3 regions of the Azospirillum thermophilum genome follow, and region 3 is predicted to be linked to each of the others. Evidence: riboswitches for the same ligand, from Rfam matches in the RefSeq annotation. Region 3 holds a riboswitch; each other region holds the start of a gene.
What was found. Region 3 has a riboswitch for thiamine pyrophosphate ahead of thiO (glycine oxidase ThiO). Riboswitches for the same ligand answer to the same signal wherever they lie in the genome.

Region 1 (7,471 bases), on a different replicon from region 3:
CCCTCCGGCGCCAGCACGATCGCGGCCAGCAGGGCGCCGCCGTAGACGATCAGGTAGCTGCGCTCCAGCGCGCGGAACCACTCCGGCAGGTGGATCAGCAGGACGGCACCCAGCACGGCCCCGGCCATGCGGCCCCGGCCGCCGACCACGGCGATGGTCAGGATGGTCACCATCACCGGGAACTCCAGCACCTCCGGCGAGACCACCCGCTGGGTATGGACCGCCAGGGCTCCCGCCGCCCCGGCGAACAGCGCGCTCATCGCGAAGGCCGCCAGCCGCAGCCGGCCGACATCCAGCCCCAGCGTCGCCGCCGCCAGCGGATCGTCCCGCAGCAGGGTGAGCGAGCGGCCGAAGCGGCCCCGTGCCAGGCTCCAGGCGATCACGCCGCCGGCCGCCACCGCTCCCCAGACCAGCAGAGCCATCGGCAGCCCGCGCCCGACCGGCCAGCCGAACAGCACGACCCCCGGCACGCCGGGAATGCCGTTGGCCCCGCCGGTCAGCCCAGGCAGGTTGACCGCCAGCAGAAGCAGGACCTGCGCGACGCCCAGCGTCGCCAGCGCGAAGTAATGCGATTCCAGCCGCAGCACCGGCAGCCCGACCAGCAGGGCGGCCAGCAGCGGGACCAGCAGCGACAGCGGAAAGGTCAGGGCGAAGCCCCAGCCCATCTGCGTCGCCAGCAGGCCGGTGGTGTAGGCGCCGAGCCCGAAGAAGGCGCCCTGGGCCAGCGACAGGGCGCCGCCCAGCCCGAAGACGATCTGGAAGCCGAAGGTGGCGAGCGCATAGACCCCCGCCACGGTCAGCACCCGCAGCCCGTAGGGCGTGGCGTAGCCGACCGCGTAGAGGCCGAGCGCCAGGGCGCCGAGCGTCAGCAGCAGAGGGGAGAGCCGGTCACGCACGGCGCCGCGCCGCCTCGCCGAACAGGCCCTGCGGCCGGGCGACCAGGATGACCAGCAGCGTGGCATAGAGCAGCCCGAGCGCCACCGGGTAGGAGAGCAGCGAGGACACCCCCACCTCGAACAGCGCGATCAGCAGCGCGCCCGCCACCGCCCCGGGAACGGAGCCCCAGCCGCCGATGGTCACGGCGATGTAGGCCTTCAGGATCAGGTCGCCGCCCGCGGTCGGCGTCACGAAATAGCGGTTGGCGAGCAGCAGGCCCGCCGCCCGGCGAAGGCGGCGGCGATGGCGAAGGTCAGCAGGATCATCCCCGTCACCGGCACGCCGCAGGCCCGCGCCATCTCCGGATCCTGCGCCGTCGCGCGCAGCCGCCGGCCGAGCTGCGTGCGGCCGAACACCCATTGCTGCAGACCGATCAGCAGCGCCGCCACCGCGACGATGGCGAGCGACTGTTCCGGCACCACGAGGTCGCCGACGCGCAGCGTCTGCCCGGTGACCAGCGGCGGCGCGGCCCGCGGCTCCGGCCCGAACAGGACGGAGGCGCCGTTCTGCAGGATGATGCCGACCGCGATGGTGCTGATGAAGACCGCGACCGGCGGCCGGCCGCGCAGCGGCAGATAGGCCACGGCGGCAAGCAGCAGTCCCAGCCCCGCCATCAGCGCCATCACCAGCGGCAACAGCAGCAGGCCCGGCAGCGGCACCGCCTGCGCCACCGGCGGGGCGAGCGCCACCGCCAGCAGCCCGCCGGCCATGACGAGGTCGCCCTGCGCGAAATTCACCGCCGCGGTGGCGTTCAGCACCAGGACGAAGCCGAGCGCCACCAGCGCATAGGCCGCCCCCAGCGCGACCCCGTTCAGGAGGAGCTGGAGGGCGGTCATGGCCTTACTTCACCACGCCCGTGACGTTGTCGTAGCGCTTCGCCACCGCCGGCACGCGCGAGGTGCCGTCGAAGCAGACGATGACGGCGGAATGCGCCATGTTCCCCTTGCCGTCCGAGGCATAGGTCATGGCGAGGCCCCGGTAGCTGGTGGCGGACAGCGCCTTGCGGATCTCCTCGGGCGTGCGGGCGCCGGCCCTGGCCGCCTCCACCGCCATGCGCATGCCGTCATACTGGCCGAGCGCGAAGGCGTCCGGCTCCGCATTGAAGGCGGCGCGGTAGGCGCGGGTGAACGACTCCATCTCCGGCGAGCCGCCGGAAATGGGCGAGGCGGCGGTCTCCGCGCACACGCCCTTCAATTCGGCCGGCTCCAGCAGGGCGGCCGTGCTCGGCTGGTGCATGGCGGAGCCGGCGACGATCGGCACCGTCACCCCGTTGGCCGCCGCCTGCCGCAGCAGCAGCGCCGTCGGTCCGGCATGGAGGTGCAGCACCAGCACGTCGGGATTGGCGGCGAGCGCCTTGGTCAGCACCGGCAGCAGGTCCTTGGCGGCGGGATCGACCCCCTCCTCGAACACCGGCTCGACGCCCAGCGCCTTGAAGGCGGCGGCGAGGTGGGTCCGGCCGCTCTGGCCATAGGCGGTGGTCTGGTAGATGACCGCCGGCCGCGTCCTGCCCAGCTCCTCCACCACATAGCGGGCATGGGCGGTCTTGGTCACCGCGTCGCCGGGGAAGAAGCGGAAGACCCAGGGATTGCCCTGTTCCGTGATCGAGGCGGTGCCGGACACGGTGATCAGCGGCAGCTTCAGCTCCGCCGCCAGCGGCAGCATGGCGAGCATCTGGGTGCCCAGCATGCTGGCCGCCACGCCGGCCACCCGGCCGCGCCCGGCCGCCCGCTCCAGCGCCGTCACCGCGGCTTCGGGCGAGGTGCCGGTATCGATCACCTCGCCGGCCACGGCGACGTCGGGCGGGGCCTCCTTCAGCGCCAGCAGCGCGCCGTTGCGCTGGCTGGTGCCTTCCAGCGACAGGAAGCCGGTCAGCGGCACCAGGACCGGGAAGGCGGCGGGCTCCCCCGATCCGGCCGCGCGGGCCGCCGGAGGGGCAGCCGTGGCGAGGGCCGATCCTGCGATCAGGGAGGCCGCGATCAGGGAGTGGGTAAGCCGCCGCATGTCGTCTCTCCTCCTGCTGCCCGGGCATGGCGGGCGGGGAGGCCGTCGCGAGGAGGATGCCGGTCCGGCGGTTCTCGAGAACGGGCGGCTCCCTTCGCCGGCATGACCCGGATCAGGTTCGATGGGTGTCTCTCAGCCCGCGTCGCCGCAGGCACCCCAGCCGTGTGGTGGCGCGAGAGTTGGACCGGGGCGGGCGGCTTGTCAACCCCGGTCCTTGGCCCTGCCCTTCGATCCGGCGCTCACCCCAGCTCGAAGGTGGTGACGCCGAACAGCCGGCTGGTGTCGACGGCGGGAGCCGGCCCGAGATACATGCGGGCGGTCTCGAACTGCGGCGTCAGCCCCAGCTCCTCCGCCAGGCGGACGGCCGGGGCGTTGACCTCCGGCACGTCGAGGTAGACCGGCCCCTCCCCCGCCTGCTCCGCGAGCGCCAGCAGCAGGTCGCGGGCCGTGGCGTCGTCGTCGGCATAGAGCGGGCCGATCTTGTGGCCGCTGTGGCAGGGCCGGATGACGCCGAAGCCCGCGAGGCCGCCGTCCCGCAGAGCGGCGAGCGCCGTCGTCCCAGGCAGGGCGATCCAGTTGGCGAGGAAGCCCGGCCGCGGGGCCGGGAACAGCGCGGAATCGAGCGCCAGCAGCCGGTCGAACGGCACCGTCCGCGCGTCGGCCGGCCGCCGCCCGATGGCGCCGCGCGGCGGCGCCCCGCCGAAGCGGATGTTGCGGTAGGCGAGCGCGAAGCCCGACCGGCGGTAGTTCTCCTGCTGCGCCACCACGCCGTCCAGGCCGACGGTGCAGCCCTCCAGGTGCTTCAGGCCCGCCTGCCAGAGCTGCCAGCCATAGCCGCGGCCGCGCGCCTCCGGCCGCACGATGTAGAAGCCGAGGAAGCCGAACCTGCCGGGATAGCGGACGACGGAGATGCTGGCGACCGGCCGGCCGTCCAGCCGACCGGCGAGGAAGCCGCTGGGATCGGCGGCATGGAAGGCCCCGGCATCGTGCAGGCCGGGGTTCCAGCCCTCCGCCCGCGCCCAGTCCACCGCCAGATCCAGCTCGGCCCGGCTCATCACCCCGATGCGATAGCCCTGCACGCTCCCGTCCTCCCCTGCGGCCGGACGGCCCGGCGCCGTCCGCACGGGATGATTCTACCGCATCACCGACGCATCGTCTCGCGGTGCAGGATGTAGAGGCCGCTGCCGATGATGACCAGCGCGCCGGCCAGCACCGCCGGGGTCGGCACCTCGCCGAACACCAGGAAGCCGAACAGCGTCGCCCAGATCATGCCGGTATACTCGAAGGGCGCCACCGTGGCCGGCGGAGCGCGGCGGAAGGCCTGGGTCAGCAGCACCTGCGCCGCCGCCCCCAGCGTGCCGACCAGCGCCATCAGCCCGAGGCCGCGGGCGTCCGGAGTCTCCCACACCGGAATCGTCAGGACCCCGCTGACCACCGTCGTCGTCAGCAGCAGGTAGACGACGGTAGAGGTGCTCGTCTCGGTCCGCGCCAGTCCGCGCACGGCGAGCACAGCCAGCGCATAGAAGAAGGCGGCGGTCAGACCGACCAGCACCGGCAGCAGCGGCGCGCCGGAGGAGGACGGCCCGGCCATGATGACCACCCCGGCGAAGCCGACCAGCACCGCCGCCCAGCGCCGCCAGCCCACCGTCTCGCCCAGCAGCGGCACCGACAGGGCGGTGATGAACAGCGGCCCGGCGAAGCTCAGCACATAGACCTCGGCCAGAGGCAGATGCTTGAAGGCGTAGAAGAAGCAGCCCATGGAGATCAGTCCGGCGAAGGCCCGCCAGACATGGCCGAGCGAGCGCCGGGTGCGCAGCGAGGCGACGTTGCCGTCCCGCGCCACCGCCCAGCCGCCGACGATCAGCAGCGCCACCAGCGACCGCACGAACATGAGCTGCGGCACCGGGTACTCCGCCGACAGCAGCTTGATCAGCGTGTCCATCATGCCGAACAGCAGCACCGCCGACAGGTAGCAGGCGGTGGCGTAGCGGACGGAATCGGGAACCGCCGGAAGGGCGCGGGCTTCTGTCATGATGCCCAAAGTAGCGGCATGACGTCGCGCTGCCCAATGCCGCGAACGCGGGTCAGACCCTCAGTCCGCCCCGCGTCCTTCCGGTTCGCCGACGATGCCCGTCAGATGCGGCGGGCGATCAGCGGCCCGCGTTCCGCCGGCCGGTCCGACAGGGTGAAGGCCCGGCGCAGGGCCAGGGCGGCCTGATCGGCCTGGGCCTCGCTGCGGGCATGGACGATGGCGAGCGGCCGGCCGGCCGGCCCGACCTCCGCCCCCAGACCGGCCACCTCGTCCAGCCCGACCGCGAAGTCGATGGCGTCGGTGACCTTGGTCCGACCGCCGCCCAGCGCCACCACGGCGATGCCGACCGCGCGGGTGTCGATGGCGGCGACGAAGCCCGGCCGCTCCGCCGTCACCGGCCGCACCACCGGCGCCCGGTCCAGGTGGCGGTCGGGGTTCTCCAGCAGGTCGGACGGGCCGCCCAGCGCCGCCACCATGCGGGCGAAGCGTTCCGCCGCCGCCCCGCTGCGCATCGCCTCGTCGAACATCGCCCGGCCGACCTTGGCGTCCGGCGCCAGCCGGGCCAGCGCCAGCAGCTCCGCCGCCAGCTCCGCCGTCACCTCGTAGAGGCGGCCGTCGGCCGGCTCGCCGCGCAGGATGGCGAGGCACTCGCGCATCTCCAGCGCGTTGCCGGCGCTGCGGCCCAGCACCTCGTTCATGTCGGTCAGCAGCCCGACCGCCGGCAGGCCGGCGCCGCGCGAGACGGTGACGATGCTCTCCGCCAGCCCCGCCGCCTTGTCGAGATCGGCCATGAAGGCGCCGGAGCCGAACTTCACGTCCATCACCAGCGCGTCCAGCCCGGCCGCCAGCTTCTTCGACAGGATGGAGGCGGTGATCAGGTCCAGCGACTCGACGGTCGCCGTCACGTCGCGGATGGCGTAGAGCCGCCGGTCGGCCGGCGCGATGTCGTCGGTGGCGCCGATGACGGCGCATCCGACCTCCTTCACCACGCGGCGCAGCAGCTCCGGATCGGGCTTGGCGCGATAGCCGGGAATGCTCTCGAACTTGTCGAGCGTGCCGCCGGTATGGCCCAGGCCGCGGCCCGAGACCATCGGCACGAAGCCGCCGCAGGCGGCAAGCGCCGGTGCCAGGATCAGGCTGACCTTGTCGCCGACGCCGCCGGTCGAGTGCTTGTCGATCACCGGCCCCGGCAGGTCGAGCGGGCGCCAGTCCATCACCGTGCCGGAATCGCGCATCGCGCGGGTCAGCGCCACCCGCTCGTCCAGCGACATGCCGCGGAAGAAGACCGCCATGGCGAAGGCCGCGGCCTGCCCCTCGGTCACCGAGCCGTCGGTGATGCCGCGGACGAAGGCCTGGATGGCGGCGGCGTCCAGCGTGCCGCCGTCGCGCTTCACCCGGATGATTTCCTGCGGAAGCATCGTCACCTCAGTATCCCGCGGTTGCCGGCTGCATCGCATCGCCCGGCGCGCCGTGCCCGCAGGTGGCGAGCAGCGCGTCGAGCAGGCTGGAGGCGCCGAAGCGGAAGGTCTGCGGCGTCGCCCAGCCCTTGCCCAGCAGATGCTCGGCCAGCGCCAGATAGGACACCGCCTCGTCGGCCGTGCGGATGCCGCCCGACGCCTTGAAGCCGACCGTCCTGCCCGAATCGTGGATGGTGTCCAGCATCACCGCAGCCGCTTCCAGCGTCGCGGCCGGCTGGGTCTTGCCGGTGGAGGTCTTCAGGAAGTCCGCCCCGGCGGCAATCGAGTCGCGCGCCGCCCAGGCCAGCAGCTCCGGATCGGGATAGGTCCCCGATTCCAGGATCACCTTCATCGGGATGCCCTCGCCGCAGGCCTCGCGGCAGGCGCGCACGACGCTCATCGGCTGGGTGCGGGCGCCGTCGATGAAGGCCTGGTAGGGCAGCACCACGTCGATCTCCTGCGCGCCGGTGTCGATGGCGCGCCGCGTCTCCGCGGCGACGGAGGGGGCGTCGGCCTCTCCGGTCGGGAAGTTGACGACGGTGGCGACGCGCACCGGTGTCCCCTCCAGCGCCCGGCGGGCGGTCTCCACGAAGCGGGGCCAGACGCAGACGGCGGCCACCGGGCCGACCGGGGTGACGGCGCGGGCGCACAGCGCCTCCACCACCCGGTCGGTGTCGTCGCCGTTCAGGCTGGTGAGGTCGAGCAGCCCGACCGCCCGGCAGGCCACGTCCGGATCGGACGGAACGCTGCGCGAGGCGTCGAGCGCGCTTTGCAGGTCGGCGGACAGTTTCATGACCGGGCTCCGTCCTTCTCGTCGAGGGATAGGTCCTTGATACGCTCGATGAAGGCCACCAGCAGCCGCTCCAGGTCGGCAGCCGCGGCCGAGGCGGCACGCAGAGTCTGGTCGTGGTCCACCGGCCCGTCGCCGAGCCCCACGCCGAGGTTGGTGATGACGGCGCAGCCGGCGACCCGCAGGCCGCAATGGCGCGCGATGATGCATTCCGGCACCGTCGACATGCCGACCGCGTCGGCCCCCAGCCCCCGG
Region 2 (7,471 bases), 760 kb from region 3:
CTCAAGGAGAGCGGGCTGGACGGCAAGGTGCTGCTCGGCGACCCGCCCTCCGACGGCAGCGCGACGCTGCGTCTCGACAGCAAATCAGCCAAACCCGGACAAAAACCGAAATGAGCATTGCCCTTCCCGACATCGACAAGGTCTCCGCCCTGATCCGCGAGGTGGCGAAGACCGAGATCCTCCCGTATTTCCACGACCTCGCCAATGCCGGGGTGCGGGAGAAGACCGGGCCGATGGATCTCGTGACGCTGGCCGACGAGGCGGGCGAGCGCGCCCTGACGCCGCTGCTGGCCGGCCTGCTGCCCGGCAGCACCGTGCTGGGCGAAGAGGCCGCCTCGCAGGACGAGCGCGTGCTCGACCGCGTCCATGGCGACGCGCCGGTCTGGATCATCGACCCGGTCGACGGCACGCTGAACTTCGCCCAGGGCCGCCCGCTTTTCGCGGTGATCGTCGCCCTCGTCCAGGGCGGCCGCACGCTGGCCGGCTGGATTCATGACCCGCTCGACGGACGCATGGCGACCGCGGTGGCCGGGCAGGGCGCCATGCTCGACGGCCGGCGCGTCCATGTCGCCCCGGCCGCCCCGCTGTCCGGAATGGTGGGGGCGGCCTCCACCCGCTTCTGCGCGCCCGAGGTGGCGGCCAGGGTCGACGAGGGGGTGAAGGGGCTCGGCGAGAAGGTCTGCCTGTCGAGCGCCGCGCAGGAGTATCTGCGGCTTCTGGAAGGGCGCTCGCACTATTCGCTCTATCACCGGCTGATGCCGTGGGACCATGCGGCCGGCGTCCTGCTGCATGCCGAGGCCGGCGGCTATTCCGCGCTCGCCGACGGATCGCCCTACAGCCCGACGCTGACCGGCGGCACGCTGCTGCTCGCCCCGGACGAGGCGAGCTGGCAGGCCCTGCGCCGGCAGCTTCTGGGATAACGGACGGGAGGGTGAGGCCGCGCGCCCGCGCGGCCTCTTCTCAGTGGGACATCAGGGCCGGCAGGTGCAGCTTCGCCAGCACCGTGCGGGTCGCACCGCCCAGCACCATCTCGCGCAGGCGGGAGTGGCCGTAGGCCCCCATGACCAGCAGGTCGGCACCGAGGTCGGCGGCACAGGTCAGGATCAGGTCGCCGACGTCGCCGCCATGGGCGATGTTGGCCTGGTGGTGGCTGCGCACCCCGTGCCGCTCCAGCCAGACCATCAGGTCACGGCCGCTGTCGCCGCGATGGTTCGGCGGGTCGATGGTCAGGACCGTCACCTTGGTCGCCGCCTGCAGGAAGGGCATGGCGTTGCGCACGGCGTGGGTCGATTCCCGCGTGTTCTTCCAGGCGACCAAGACGTGCTCGCCCATCGTCATCCCCGCCTTGAAGGCCGGCGGCAGCACCAGGGTGGGACAGGCGGTCTCCAGCGGCAGCCGGTCCGGCACATGCAGGGCGATGCGCTCGCCGCCCTCCTCGGCGCCGGACTGCGCCACGATGGCGAGGTCGGCATAGGTCGCCCGCTCGGCCAGCAGGGCGACATGGTCGCCCTCCTCGACCGTCCAGGAGAAGGAGCAGCCGGCGAGCGCCTGCCGCACCTCCCGTTCGATCTGCTCGGCCCTCTCGTGGGCGATGGCGGTCGCCTCGGCGATGTAGCCGTAGGAGGCGGCGCGCCCGGTCGCCGCCGCCGGCATGCTTACCGGCGTCGCGACATACAGCACCTCGACGAAGGCGTCGAACCGCTTGGCGAGCGCCACGGCCGCCTCCAGGCGGGCCGCGTGCCGGTCGTCATTCGCCATGTGCAGCAGGATGGTCTTGATCGACATGGTATCGCTCGCTTGGGGGATTCCGCTTGCGCATAGGTAACGTCTGGCGGGGCCGCTTGGCAACGGCCGCCGCCGGAGCTTCCTACTTCACCACCACCGCGTAGCGTTCCACCGGCTGGACCGCCTTGATCAGGCCGCGCGCCTTGAGGAACTCGGCGAAGCGGGTGTAGCGGGCGGCGTCCAGCGCGGCCGGGCTGTGGGAGAAGCGCGGCAGCGTATCGGCCCAGGCGCGGCGGTTCAGCTCGTCGTTCAACTCCGGACGGCCCTTCACGAAGGCCGCCTGCGCCTCCTCCGGGTGGTTCAGGATGTAGAGCGTCGCCCGCTCCACCGCGTCCAGGAAGCGCTTGATGCGCGGATCGGCGGTCTTGTCCTGGTGCGCGACGACGATCAGCTCGTCATAGGGCGGCACGCCCTCCTCCTCCGGGTAGAAGGCGCGGCCGGGATGCTTCTCGATCTCCATCTGGTTCAGCTCGAAGTTCCGGAAGGCGCCGACCACCGCGTCGACCTGTCCCGAGAGGATGGAGGGCGACAGCGAGAAGTTCACGTTCACGAGCTGCACGTCCTTCAGGCTCAGCCCGTGCTTCTCCAGCATGGCGCCGAGGAGCGCATCCTCGAACCCGCCGACCGAGAAGCCGACCTTGCGGCCCTTCAGGTCCTTCATCGTCTTGATCGGCCCGTCACGCAGCACGACGACCGAGTTCAGCGGCGTCGAGACCAGCGTGCCGACGCGCACCAGCGGCAGCCCCTCGTCCACCTGCACGATGAGCTGCGGCTGGTACGAGATGGCGAGGTCGCTCCTGCCGGCGGCGACCAGCTTCGGCGGGTCGTTCGGGTCCGCCGGGGCGGTCAGCTCCACCTCCAGTCCGGCCTCCTTGAAGAAGCCCAACTCCTGCGCCACCACCAGCGGGGCATGGTCGGGGTTCACGAACCAGTCGAGCATCACGCTCAGCTTGTCCTGGGCCAGGGCCGGCAGGCTGGCGAGAAGTCCGGTGGCAAACGCCGCGGCTGCGAACGTCCGTTTCATCGGGTCGGTCCTTTGTCTTCAGCAGGTTGCGTATCGGGAAGCCAGGGAAGGACGCGGCGGCCCAGCGCATCGACGGCGGCATAGAGCGCCACCGCGCAGAGGCCGAGGATCAGCAGCGCCGCGAACAGCAGGTCGATCTGCATCCGCGCGTTGGCGTGCAGCATCAGATAGCCGAGGCCGGAGGAGGAGCCGACCCACTCGCCGATCACCGCCCCGATGGGCGCCACGGCGGCGGCGACCCGCAGCCCGGACCAGAAGGCGGGAAGGGCGGCCGGCAGCCGGATGGTCAGCAGCGTGGCCCGCGGGCTCGCCCCCATCGTACGGGCAAGATCCAGCCAGCCGGGATCGGTGCGCCGCAGCCCGTCGAACAGGGCCGTCGTCACCGGGAAATAGATGATCAGCGTCGCCATCGCGACCTTGGAGGCCATGCCGTAGCCGAGCCACAGCACCAGCAGCGGGGCGAGCGCGAAGACCGGGATCGCCTGGCTGACCACCAGCACGGGCATCAGCCAGCGCCGCGCCGTGCGGAAACTCGCCAGCGCCAGCGCGCTCGCCATCCCCAGCGCCACGCCGAACAGCAGCCCCAGCAGCATTTCCGCCAGCGTGGTCAGCGCATGGCCCAGCAGCAGCGGCGCCTGCCGCTGCAGGGCGTCCGCCACCAGCAGGGGACCCGGCAGGATGAAGCGGGGCAGGCCGGTCAGCGTCACCACCGCCTGCCACAGCCCGAGCAGAACCGCGGCCGTCACGGCGCCGCGCAGCAGCGCCGTCATCCGGCAAGCCTCCGCAGCAGTTCCGCCTGCAGGGCGAGGAGCGCGGTGTCGTCCACCGGGCGCGGCGGCGGTCCGGGCGGCTCCAGCGCCGGGCCGATGCCGGCCGGCCGGCCGGTCATCACATGGATCCGGTGGCCGAGCCGCAGCGCCTCCAGCGGGTCGTGGGTCACCATCAGCACCGTGCGCCCGGCCAGCGTCTCCGCCGCCGTCTCCTGAAGCTTGAGCCGGGTCAGCGCGTCGAGCGAGGAGAAGGGTTCGTCCATCAGCACCACGGGCCGGTCCTCGACCAGCGTGCGGGCGAGCGCCACCCGCTGCCGCTGACCGCCCGACAGGGTGGCCGGCCGGTCGCCCTCCCGGCCGCCGAGGCCGACACGCTCCAGGAGCGCGCGCGCCCGCTCGACCCGCTCGGGCCGCGGCCGTTCCCGGCGCAGCCGGCTGCCCAGCAGCACGTTGTCCAGCACCGACAGCCAGGGCAGCAGCAGATCCTGCTGCGCCATGTAGGCGACCCGCCCGGCCAGCGGCGCCCCGTCGCCCGCCTCGACGAGGGTCGGCGGCTCCGGCTCGGCCAGTCCGGCGATCAGGCGCAGCAGCGTGGTCTTGCCCACCCCGCTCGGCCCCAGCAGGCAGGTGGTGGCGCCGCCTTCCAGATGGAGCGCGACATCGCCGAACAGCAGCGTCCCGCCATAGGTCAGGCGGGCCGCGGACACGGTGACGGACAGGGGAGGAAGGACCGCCGCGGGCGGCGTCAGGATGGTCATGCGCTCACTGATCCCTACGCCGGTGTGAACCGGATCAGGTTCCAGGGGTCGTCCCGGACGTGGGACCTCTCAGCCGACCATCGGCTCCCCCCAGTGAAGGCAGCGACTATGGCGCGTCGCGCGCCGATGGGCAAGAGCGCGGCTGCCCTATCGCTGCGCCACGTCGGTGCCCGGCGGGGCGTTGGAAATCTCCAGCAGCAGCTTGTTCAGGATCGCCTCGGCGAAGGCGCCGAAGTCGCCGGCGGGGACCAGGAAGGCGCCGGGGCCGCCGATCACGTTGGCGCGGTAGTAGCGTTCCAGGTCGATGGGCGCGAGGCCGCCCAGCGGGTTGGGCCGGTCGTTCAGGATCGGCAGCCCGTTGATGGTGATGCCGCGCGCCACCGCCTCGTCCCGCGCCCATTCGGCCGGGCGCCCCCGGTTGTTCTCGCCGTCGCCCGACACGTCGATCACCCGCCGCGTCCCCTCGAAGCCGTTCCCGTCGAACAGCCGGGCGCTGAAGTCGATGGCGCTGCTGATCGAGGTCCAATGGGCGGTGGTGAAGGGCGCCTCGCCGATCGCCGAGGCGAAGGTGGAGAGGCTGGCGCGGTCGCCCAGCTCCGTCCAGCCGACGATCACCTGCTGGTGGCTCTCGCCGGCCCACTCGACATAGGTGGCGGCGATCCGGCCGAAGGGGCCGCCGGCGATCGCCTGCTGCACCTTGGGGTTCATCAGTGCGGCGATGTAGCCGTCGCGCTGCAGCTTCGCCTCGTCCGGGTCGACGCTGCCCGAGACATCGACCGCCAGCACCAGCTCCAGGTCGACCGGAACCTCCGCCAGCACCGGGAGGGGGGAGGCGCCGACCGCCAGGACCAGGAGGACGGCCGCCGGCAGGACGGGTCGGGCATGGTGGGAACCCAGCATCGTCGGCCCTCCACTCTGGCACCCTCCACTCTGGCAGGGAGCTGTCCGGGGCAAAGATGCATTTGGCGGTATGCGCACGGATCCGCACAAGGGACGCATCGGACGGACCCCGATGGACAGACGCGCCCTCCCCGCAGGTCGAGGGTCCGGGCGGACAGCTTCGCCCATTGACGGAGATGGGGGACCGCGCCATTTCACCCCCGCATGACCCGCCCGACGCCCCTCGACCGCCCCGTCTTCATCGGCAGCGAGATCTATCGCGGCTCGTCCTACGGGACGAAGCACCCGCTGTCGATCCCGCGCGTCTCGACCGCCATCGACCTCAGCCGGGCGATGGGCTGGCTGGAGGAGGCCGTTTATCTCGATACCCCGATGGCGACCCCGCGGGAACTGGCCCGCTTCCATGCCCCCGACTATGTCGAGGCGCTGCGGCGGGCCGAGGCGGCACAGCACGTCGATGCCGCGACGGGGGAGCGCTACAACCTCGGCCGGCTCGAGAATCCCGTCTTCCCGGAGATGTACCGGCGGCCGGCCACCGGGGCCGGCTCCGCCCTGCTGGCGGCGAGGCTGCTGCTGCGCGGGCAGGCCGATACCGTCTATTCCCCCGCCGGCGGCACCCATCACGGCCGCCCGGCGCGGGCCAGCGGCTTCTGCTACGTCAACGCGCCGGTGCTCGGCATCCTGGAACTGCTCGACCACGGGGTGGAGCGGGTGCTCTATGTCGATCTCGACGCCCACCACGGCGACGGGGTGCAGGACGCCTTCGCCGAGGACGAGCGGGTGCTCACCGTCTCGGTCCATGAGGACGGTCGCTGGCCCTTCACCGGCAAGGCGGAGGACCGCGCCGGCGGCATGGCGCGCAACCTGCCGGTCCCGCCGGGCTTCAACGACAGCGAACTCGCCTTCCTGGTGGAAGCGGCGATCCTCCCGCTCGGCCGCGCCTTCCGGCCGCAGGTGCTCGTCCTGCAGACCGGGGCCGACGCGCTGGCCGACGATCCGCTCAGCAGGCTGGAGCTGTCCAACCGCGCGCTGTGGGATGCGGTGGCGGCGTTGCTGCCGCTGGCGCCGCAGGCGATGGTGCTGGGCGGCGGCGGCTATAACCCCTGGTCGGTCGGGCGCTGCTGGGCCGGCATCTGGGCGGTTCTGGCCGGGCTCGACCCCGCCGTCGCGCCGACCGCGGAGGCGGAGCGGGTGCTGCGCGGCCTGACCTGGGCGCGCGCCGCCGGCCGCAACCCGCCGGAGCACTGGTTCACCACCATGGCCGACGACCCGCGGCCGGGACCGCTGCGCGACCCGGTGAAGCGCGTCGCCGATCTGGTCCTCGCGTAAGGCATCTCGCTGCGGAGCGCGACAGTTCGTCCCGAACATCATCCGGCGCCGCTTCGATTTGTTGACCTTTTGCGACAAATGCGGGAATTTCTATCCTATCGTCAGTACCGGATCTGCCGGGGCTGCGGTGCTCGCTCGCCGGGGGGCGCCAGCCGGACCATGTCGAACACGACCCTGTTCCTGATCGCCATTGCCGTCATCCTGACGGCCGCGGTCCCGGTCGCCATGATGCTGAAGGACATGCTGCCCGGCATTCTGGAGCGCAGCTCGGGCCTTGATCAGCTCGAAAACAAGATCTACGTCCTCCATGCCGAAGCGCAGGAACTGCAGACCCGCGTCAACGGCCTGACCCAGCGGCGCAACCAGCAGACCGGCGACAGGTCGCGCCTGGAGGGCGAGATCCGCAAGACCGAGAAGCTGATCGCGGATCTGGGCAACCAGCCCCCGCTGTTCGTCCACGAGGTTGGCGACCCGCAGTCCTCGCTCACCAGATTCACCGCCGTCGTGACGCAGGAGAAGGCGTCCGCCACCGCCCGCGCCTCCGGCGACCGCTCACAGGTCAATCCCATCTGGCGCCACACCAACGTGGCGGAGGTCTGGGCGGCCAGCCTGGAGGAGGCGAAGCAGATGCTCGACATCGCCTTCCCCTTCAAGCTGGGCTTCAACAAGACCTTCCAGAAGGCGCCGCGGTCGCCCGCCATGCCCCAGCGGCAGAAGGTGGACGCGGCATGATGATCAACTTCCTGATCCTGCTGGGGATCATCGCCATCGGTGCCTGGCTCGGCAACGTCCTGCTGGCGGTCGAGGCCCGCGTCTCCCAGAGCCGCGGCCGGGTCCGCTCGGCCCGCGACGCCATCGACAAGCTGGACGGCACCATCCGCCGCCTTCACCGCGACGAGGACAGG
Region 3 (7,471 bases):
GGCACGGTGCCGCGCCACCGGGTCAGCCTGATGACCGGCGACGGGCTGCGCCAGCTCGTGCTGGAGGATGCCGACGGGCTGCGCTTCACCGACCCGGCGTTGCAGGCCCAGCTCGACCGTGCGCTGGCGGCGATGGCCGAGGGCACCCGCAAGGAGCGGCGGCGGCTGACCGTCCGCGTCACCGGCAGCGGCGAGCGCACGGTGCGCGTCGGCTATGTCGTCGCGGCCCCGCTGTGGAAGGCGACCTACCGCCTGACCCTGCCGAAGGCCGGCACCGGCCAGGGCGCCCTGCAGGGCTGGGCGGTGCTGGAGAATCTGAGCGGCGAGGACTGGCGCGACGTGGACCTGACGGTGGTGTCGGGCAATCCGGTGACGCTGCGCCAGGCGCTCTACACCGCCTATTTCGTCAACCGGCCGGAGGTGCCGGTCGAGGTGCTGGGCCGCGTGCTGCCGCGCCCGGACGAGGGCGGCGTGGAGGTCGGCACCGCCGACCAGTCGCGCGCCCGCATGGCGGAGGCCGCCCCGCCCGCCCCCGGCATGCCCGCCCCGACGATGGCTCCGGCGCCCAAGGCGATGGGCGCCCCCGCCCAGGGCTACGCCGCCCCGCCGCCGGCCGTCCCGCTGGCCGCCGAGAGCACGGCGGCGACGGCACAGGTGCTGTTCCGCTATCCCCAGCCGGTCAGCGTGGCGAACGGCGGCACGCTGATGATGCCGATCGCCGCCAAGGCGTTGCCGGCCGAGCGGATCGCGCTCTACCAGCCGTCGGTCCAGCCGCGCCATCCGCTGGCCGCCGTCCGGCTCGACAACGATACCGGCGGCGCGCTTCCCCCCGGGGTGCTGACGCTGTTCGACCAGACCGCGGCCGGCGCCGCCTTCGTCGGCGACGCCCGCATGGCGACCCTGCCGGCCGGCGAGAAGCGGATGCTGTCCTTCGCGGTGGACCAGGACCTGACCATCGACCGGGCGGAGCGGCCGGACGAGACGCTGTCGCGCGCCACGCTGGCCGACGGGGTTCTGCAGCTCACCGTGACCGAGCGGCAGACCACCACCTACACGCTGGCCGGCGCCCGCGAGGACCGCAGCGTGGTGATCGAGCATCCGCGGCGCGGCGGCTGGGATCTGGTGGAGCCCAGGCCGGCGGCCGGGGGTACGGTGGAGGCCACGCCCGGCGCCTGGCGCCTGCCGGTCGCCGTCCCGGCGGGCAAGACCGTCGCGCTGGCCGTGGTGACCGAGCGCCCGCGGCAGGAGCGGATGGTGCTGACCGATCTCGACCCCGACCGCATCGTGGCGCTGGCCGCCGCGCCGCAGCTCCCCGCCCCGGTGCGCGAGGCGCTGGGCAGGGTCGGCGCCCTGCGCGCCACCCTGGCGGAGAAGGAGCGGCGCGTCGCCGGTCTGGAGCGCGAGCAGGCCGAACAGGTGAAGGAGCAGGAGCGGCTGCGCGAGAATCTCGGCGCCCTGCCCAACGGCAGCGACCTGCAGAAGCGCACGCTGGCCAAGATGGGCGAGATCGAGACCCGGCTGGACGGCCTCTCCCGCAGCCTGACCGCCGCCCGCGGCGAGGTCGAGGCGGCGCGCAGGACCCTGACCGACCAGGTGCGCGGCCTGCGGCTCTGAGGCCGCGGCTTCAACCTTTTCTCAAGCTGTCGCGCGTAGGGATCGGAGGGCGGCGGGAAGCGGGGCGGGACAATGGTCGCAGCGGAGGCGGGCTGGTGATGACGATGCGGCGCTCCGGCCTTCCGGCCGCCCTCGCGGCGGCGCTGCTCGCCCTCCTGGCCGGCGCGCCGGCCGCGGCGAAGGGCCCGCTGGAACGGACGGCGCCGGACCACATGGCGCCGGTGCCGCCGGGCCGGGACCTGCCGCTGGCGCCGCCCATCACCTCCTTCGCGCTGCCGCCGCAATGGGTGACGATCCGCTCCACCCAGGACTGGCGCCGGGCCGGCAGGTTCGAGAAGGATCTCAGCCGCGACTGCGCCGCCCGGCGGTTCCGCGAGCTGATGCCGCTGCGCTTCCGCGCCTATTTCAAGGGCGAGGTGCTGGGGGTCGCCTTCGGCCACGGGCTGAACCTGCACGATCCGCAGAAGAAGGCCGACCGCAAGCTGATCTACCTGTTCCGCGACGGCGACGCGACGAGCTGCACCGTGCTGTCCATCACCAACGAGGATGCCCGGGTGCTGAACGACGCCCAGCCGGAGACGGCCGCGGGCGCCGGCGCGAAGCCCGGCGGGACGCCGCCGGGCCGGTATTAGCCCTCCCCCGCCTTCGCGGCCGGATCGCCGAACACCTCGCCCCAGGCGGCGATCAGCGCCGAATCGACGTCCTCCATCATCACCGGGTGGCCGAGCGCCACGATGGAGGTCACGCCATGCTCGGAGATGCCGCAGGGCACGATGCCGCCGAAATGCGACAGGTCGGGCTCGACGTTCAGCGCGATGCCGTGGAAGCTGACCCAGCGGCGGACCCGGACGCCGATGGCGGCGATCTTGTCCTCCTGCCCCTTCAGCCCGCCATAGGGTCCCTTGTCCACCCAGATGCCGACGCGGCCCTCGCGCCGCTCGCCCTTGATGTTGAAGCTGGCGAGCGTGCGGATGATCCACTCCTCCAGGTCGCGGACATAGGCGCGAAGGTCGGCGCCGCGCTTCTTCAGGTCCAGCATGACGTAGGCCACGCGCTGGCCCGGCCCGTGATAGGTGAACTGGCCGCCACGGCCGGTCCGGTAGACGGGGAAGCGGTCGGGCTGCAGCAGATCCTCGTCGCGGGCGCTGGTGCCGGCGGTGTAGAGCGGCGGATGCTCCAGCAGCCAGACCAGTTCGGGCGCCGTGCCGGCGCGGATCTCCTCCACCCGCGCCTCCATGAAGGCCATCGCGTCGGGGTACGCGACGGGCTCGTCGGAAATCAGCCACTGGACGTCGCCGGGGGCGGCGGTGGAGATGGCGGCCGGAACGGCGGTGGGGATGGCGGCGGTGTCGGGAAGGAAGCTCATCGGGGGTTCTGGGGGCTCGTGTCGTTTTTTTTCGCAGAGGCGATTGTATCGCTTGATCGCCCCCTGGGGATCTGCTATTTCCCCGCTCCACCCGATGAACGCGGTGAGCGACATCGGGTCTACCAGCCTCGTGCGGTCGTGGCGGAATTGGTAGACGCGCAGCGTTGAGGTCGCTGTGGGGCAACCCGTGGAAGTTCGAGTCTTCTCGACCGCACCACTCTCCCTCCCGGGGCGGAGTGACAGGCAACAAGTCAGGCGATGAAAGACGGGCCGCAAGGCCCGTTTCGCTTTTCCGGGCTCGGGCAGCCGCGACGGCCGCCGTCAGCACGGCCGTCCTCAGCGGAATTCGAACCAGGTGTCCAGCGCCGCATGGCGCAGGGTCCGCAGGACCTGCGGCTGGGCGTTGGCGACGGCGACATGGCCGCCGGCCTCGCGGCAGCGCCCGGCCAGGATGAACAGCATCCCGATGGCCGCCGAATCGATGAAGGTCAGGTAGCGCAGGTCGAGCGGCAGGACCGGCCGCGCCGCGAAGTCCCAATCCGCCAGCAGGGCATGGAAGCGCCCGCCGTCGTCATAGGTGAAGCGGCCGGACAGGATGATCCCGTCCTCCCCCTGGACCTTGGCGAGCGCATACTCCATCGACCGATCCGTCCGGGCGCTTTGGCGTCTGCCGACCATGGACCATGAAGCGCGCGCCCGGCGCAAGGCCCGCCCCCGGCCGCCGGTCGGGGACAAATGCGGGGCCCGGCACGGGGAGGCCGCCTCCGCCGCCCGCAGCGCTGGACTTGGCGGCGATCCGCCTATATCTCGGGGGGCGAGCCCCGTCCCTTTCGGCCGGGGTATCGTTCCCCAACCTGCAAACGCCGGTTCGTCCTGGCCGACCGTCCTGTTGTTGGACCGTTGCCATGCGTCCCCCGTTGCTCATCGTGAAGGGAGGGTGTCCCATGCACACCGACCCCAGATCAGCGGTGCCCGACCCGACGGGGCGCCGGTGCTCCCGCCGGAGATCGATCCGGACGATGACGCGCGCCGGCGGGCGGAGCGTGCCCCGCCGCCCCGCGAGGACGGCGAGGAGGAGCGGCCCTACGGCGTCGAGCCCGACTTCGTGCAGGAGGTCGTCGAGCATCTGCGCGCCGGCGGGGCCGACGCGGTGCGCATCGCGCTGGACGGGCTGCACGCCGCCGACGTCGCCGACCTGATCGAGCAGATCGGCCCCGACGAGCGCGAGGCGCTGATCGAGATCCTGCGCCCGGGCTTCGACGGCGAGGTGCTGTCCTACCTGAACCCCGATCTGCGCGAATCGGTGGTCGAGCGGTTCGAGCCCAAGGAGCTCGCCGCCGCGGTCGCGGAACTCGACACCGACGACGCCGTCGACCTGATCGAGGATCTCGACGAGGAGACCCGCCAGAGCATCCTGGACAACCTGCCGGCCGCCGACCGCGCGCTGGTGCAGGAGAATCTGGCCTACGAGGAGTACACCGCCGGCCGCCTGATGCAGCGCGCGCTGGTCGCGGTGCCGGAGTTCTGGACGGTCGGCAAGACGGTGGCCTATCTGCGCGCCGCGGCGGACGAGCTGCCGGAGGATTTCTACGACATCTTCGTGGTCGATCCGCTCTACCGGGTGGTCGGGGCGGTGCCGCTGTCGCGGCTGCTGCGCCAGCACCGCTCCACCCGCATCGATGCGCTGGCGACGCAGGACCTGCACGTCATCCCCGCCACCACGGACCAGGAGGAGGTGGCGAACCTCTTCCGCCAATACGCCCTGGTCTCCGCCCCGGTGGTGAATGCCGGCGGGCGGCTGATCGGCGTCATCACCGTCGACGACGTCGTCCACATCATCGACGAGGAGGCGGAGGACGACATCCGCAAGCTGGGCGGGGCGGGCGACACCGGCGTGTTCAGCGGCATCGGCGCCATCGCCCGGTCGCGCGTCGGCTGGCTGACCGTCAACCTCGCCACCGCCTTCGTCGCCTCGGGCGTCATCTCGCTGTTCGAGGGCACCATCGCCCAGATCGTGGCGCTGGCGGTGCTGATGCCGATCGTCGCCTCGATGGGCGGCAACGCCGGGACCCAGACCCTGACCGTCGTGGTGCGCGCCCTGGCGACGCACGAGCTGTCCTCGGCCAATGCGCCGCGCGTGGTGGGGAAGGAGGCGCTGGTCGGGCTGATCAACGGGCTGGTCTTCGCCGTGATGGTCGGGCTGATCGCCTGGTTCTGGTACGGCCCGACCATCGGGCTGGTGATCGCCGGGGCGATGGTCATCAACCTGGTGATCGCCGGGCTGTCCGGCGCCCTGATCCCGCTGGGGCTGAAGGCGCTGAACGTCGATCCGGCGGTGGCGAGCGCGGTGTTCCTCACCACCGTCACCGACGTCATCGGGTTCTTCGCCTTCCTGGGGCTGGCCTCCGCCTTCCTGCTGTAGGGGGAGCATTCTACTTTAGGGAGTGCAGGCGCACTTTCCGCTTGCATCGCGGGCGCCGTCCCGCGACAGTGCGTGCATTGGCTTGGGGTGCTGCGCGGGGATTGAGTCCCGTGCGGCTGAGATCATACCCATCGAACCTGTCTGGATAATGCCAGCGAAGGGAGCCGACGCATGATCGACGCGCCGTCTTTACGTCCTCAATCCGTTTCCCGTCCCTCCGTCGCCGTCATCGGCGCCGGCACCATCGGCCTATCCATCGCCTGGAGGCTGGCCGCCGCCGGCTGCCGGGTCGAGGTCTTCGACCGCGGCCCCGCCGGCCGCGGCGCCACCCACGCGGCCGGCGGCATGCTCGCCGCCTGCGTGGAGACCGAGCCGGGCGAACAGCCGCTCCTTCCCCTCACCCGCGCCAGCCAGGCGCTGTGGCCCTCCTTCGCGGCGGAGCTGGAGGAGGCGTCCGGCCTGTCCGTCGACCTGCGCGGCGAGGGCACGATGGTCATCGCGACGACCATCGACGATCTGGCGAAGCTGCGGGTGCTCCACCGCTTCCAGAGCGGGCTCGGCCTGCCGGTGGAGTGGCTGGAGGGGGCCGAGGTGCGGCGGCGCGAGCCCTATCTGCAGCCCGGCGTCTCCGGCGCGCTCTACTGCCGCGAGGACCATCAGGTGGACAACCGCAAGCTCGCCGCGGCGCTGCAGCGCGCCGTGCTGGCGGCCGGCGCCATCGTGCACGAGTCCGTCGAGGTCTCCGCCGTCGCCGTGGAGAAGGGGCGCGCGGTGGGCCTGCGGATCGGCGACCGGCTGGTCGCGGCCGACCGGGTGGTGCTGGCGGCCGGCGCCTGGTCCGGCCGCATCGAGGGGCTGCCCCCCGCCGCCCGCCCGCCGGTGCGGCCGGTGAAGGGGCAGATGCTCTGCCTGCGGATGGACCCGCGCTTTGCGCTGCTGAGCCATGTCGTCTGGACGCCCGGCACCTACCTGATCCCGCGGCTGGACGGCCGGCTGCTGATCGGCGCCACGACGGAGGAGCGCGGCTTCGACGACCGGCTGACGGCCGGCGGCCAATATGCGCTGCTGGAAGGCGCCTACCGCGCCCTGCCCGGCATCGCCGAACTGCCGATCGAGGAGAGCTGGGCCGGTTTCCGCCCCGGCAGCCGGGACGACGCGCCGATCCTCGGCGCCTGCGCGGTGGACGGGCTCGTGCTGGCGACCGGCCACCACCGCAACGGCATCCTGCTGACCCCGGTGACCGCCGACGCCGTCGCCCGGCTGGTGCTGACCGGCGAGACCGACCCGCTGATCCGCCCCTTCGCCATCGACCGCTTCACGGCGGAGCGTTCCACCGGGGAGCACGCCCAGGGAACGGAGCTGCCGGCATGACCGCCACGCTGCACATCAACGGCCGGGACGAGGCCCTGCCGCCCGACACCCCCACCGTCGCCGCCCTGCTGGCCGCCCGCGGCATCGCCGCCGGGACGCGCGGGGTCGCGGTCGCCCTGAACGGCGCCGTCGTCCCCGCCCGCCGCTGGGCCGAAACCCCGCTCGCCCCCGGCGACCGCATCGAGATCGTCCGCCCCCTGCAGGGCGGCTGAAGGATTCCTCCCATGACCATCGACGCGCAGGACGACGTCCTGACCATCGCGGGCCGCCGCTTCGGCTCGCGCCTCTTCCTCGGCACCGCCGGCTATCCCAACCAGCAGGTGATGCTGGACTCGCTGGCCGCCGGCGGGACCGAACTCGCCACGCTGGCGATCCGCCGCATCAGCCTCGACGGCTATTCGGAGAGCCTGGTGGACGTGCTGGCGCAGCGCTTCGGCGACCGGCTGGGGCTGCTGCCCAACACGGCCGGCTGCCTGACCGCCCGGGAGGCCGTGCTGACCGCCCAGCTCGCCCGCGAGGCGCTGGGCACCGGCTGGATCAAGCTGGAGGTGATCGGCGACCGCGAGCTGCTCTATCCCGACGTGGAGGAGCTGCTGCGCGCGACGGCGGAGCTGGTGGCCGACGGCTTCACCGTGCTGCCCTACTGCAACGACGACCCGGTGACCTGCCGCAAGCTGGCCGACCTGGGGGCGGCGGCG

Region 1: it holds a riboswitch for thiamine pyrophosphate, as region 3 does, so the genes downstream of both, DEW08_RS28705 (ABC transporter substrate-binding protein) here and thiO (glycine oxidase ThiO) in region 3, are expected to answer to the same signal.
Region 2: it holds a riboswitch for thiamine pyrophosphate, as region 3 does, so the genes downstream of both, DEW08_RS13075 (ABC transporter ATP-binding protein) here and thiO (glycine oxidase ThiO) in region 3, are expected to answer to the same signal.

Annotation. Positions count from the first base shown of each region.
Region 1 covers NZ_CP029358.1:205,929-213,399, forward strand. The annotation lists gene DEW08_RS28695 (branched-chain amino acid ABC transporter ATP-binding protein/permease) at 1-896, opposite strand, end outside; gene DEW08_RS32990 (ABC transporter permease subunit) at 889-1,128, opposite strand; gene DEW08_RS28700 (branched-chain amino acid ABC transporter permease) at 1,125-1,772, opposite strand; gene DEW08_RS28705 (ABC transporter substrate-binding protein) at 1,777-2,937, opposite strand; TPP riboswitch at 3,010-3,106, opposite strand; gene DEW08_RS28710 (GNAT family N-acetyltransferase) at 3,177-4,016, opposite strand; gene DEW08_RS28715 (DMT family transporter) at 4,079-4,969, opposite strand; gene deoA (thymidine phosphorylase) at 5,071-6,387, opposite strand; gene deoC (deoxyribose-phosphate aldolase) at 6,395-7,219, opposite strand; gene DEW08_RS28730 (purine-nucleoside phosphorylase) at 7,216-7,471, opposite strand, start outside.
Region 2 covers NZ_CP029353.1:1,439,967-1,447,437, reverse strand. The annotation lists gene DEW08_RS31190 (hypothetical protein) at 1-114, shown strand, start outside; gene DEW08_RS13095 (inositol monophosphatase family protein) at 111-920, shown strand; gene DEW08_RS13090 (universal stress protein) at 961-1,785, opposite strand; gene DEW08_RS13085 (ABC transporter substrate-binding protein) at 1,868-2,809, opposite strand; gene DEW08_RS13080 (ABC transporter permease) at 2,806-3,579, opposite strand; gene DEW08_RS13075 (ABC transporter ATP-binding protein) at 3,576-4,337, opposite strand; TPP riboswitch at 4,331-4,438, opposite strand; gene DEW08_RS13070 (DUF1194 domain-containing protein) at 4,485-5,237, opposite strand; gene DEW08_RS13065 (acetoin utilization protein AcuC) at 5,442-6,566, shown strand; gene DEW08_RS13060 (hypothetical protein) at 6,726-7,298, shown strand; gene DEW08_RS13055 (hypothetical protein) at 7,295-7,471, shown strand, end outside.
Region 3 covers NZ_CP029353.1:678,601-686,071, reverse strand. The annotation lists gene DEW08_RS09350 (DUF4139 domain-containing protein) at 1-1,614, shown strand, start outside; gene DEW08_RS09345 (hypothetical protein) at 1,713-2,246, shown strand; gene lipB (lipoyl(octanoyl) transferase LipB) at 2,243-2,860, opposite strand; tRNA gene DEW08_RS09335 (tRNA-Leu) at 3,113-3,197, shown strand; gene DEW08_RS09330 (STAS domain-containing protein) at 3,317-3,619, opposite strand; gene mgtE (magnesium transporter) at 3,972-5,402, shown strand; TPP riboswitch at 5,476-5,581, shown strand; gene thiO (glycine oxidase ThiO) at 5,574-6,773, shown strand; gene thiS (sulfur carrier protein ThiS) at 6,770-6,985, shown strand; gene thiG (thiazole synthase) at 6,998-7,471, shown strand, end outside.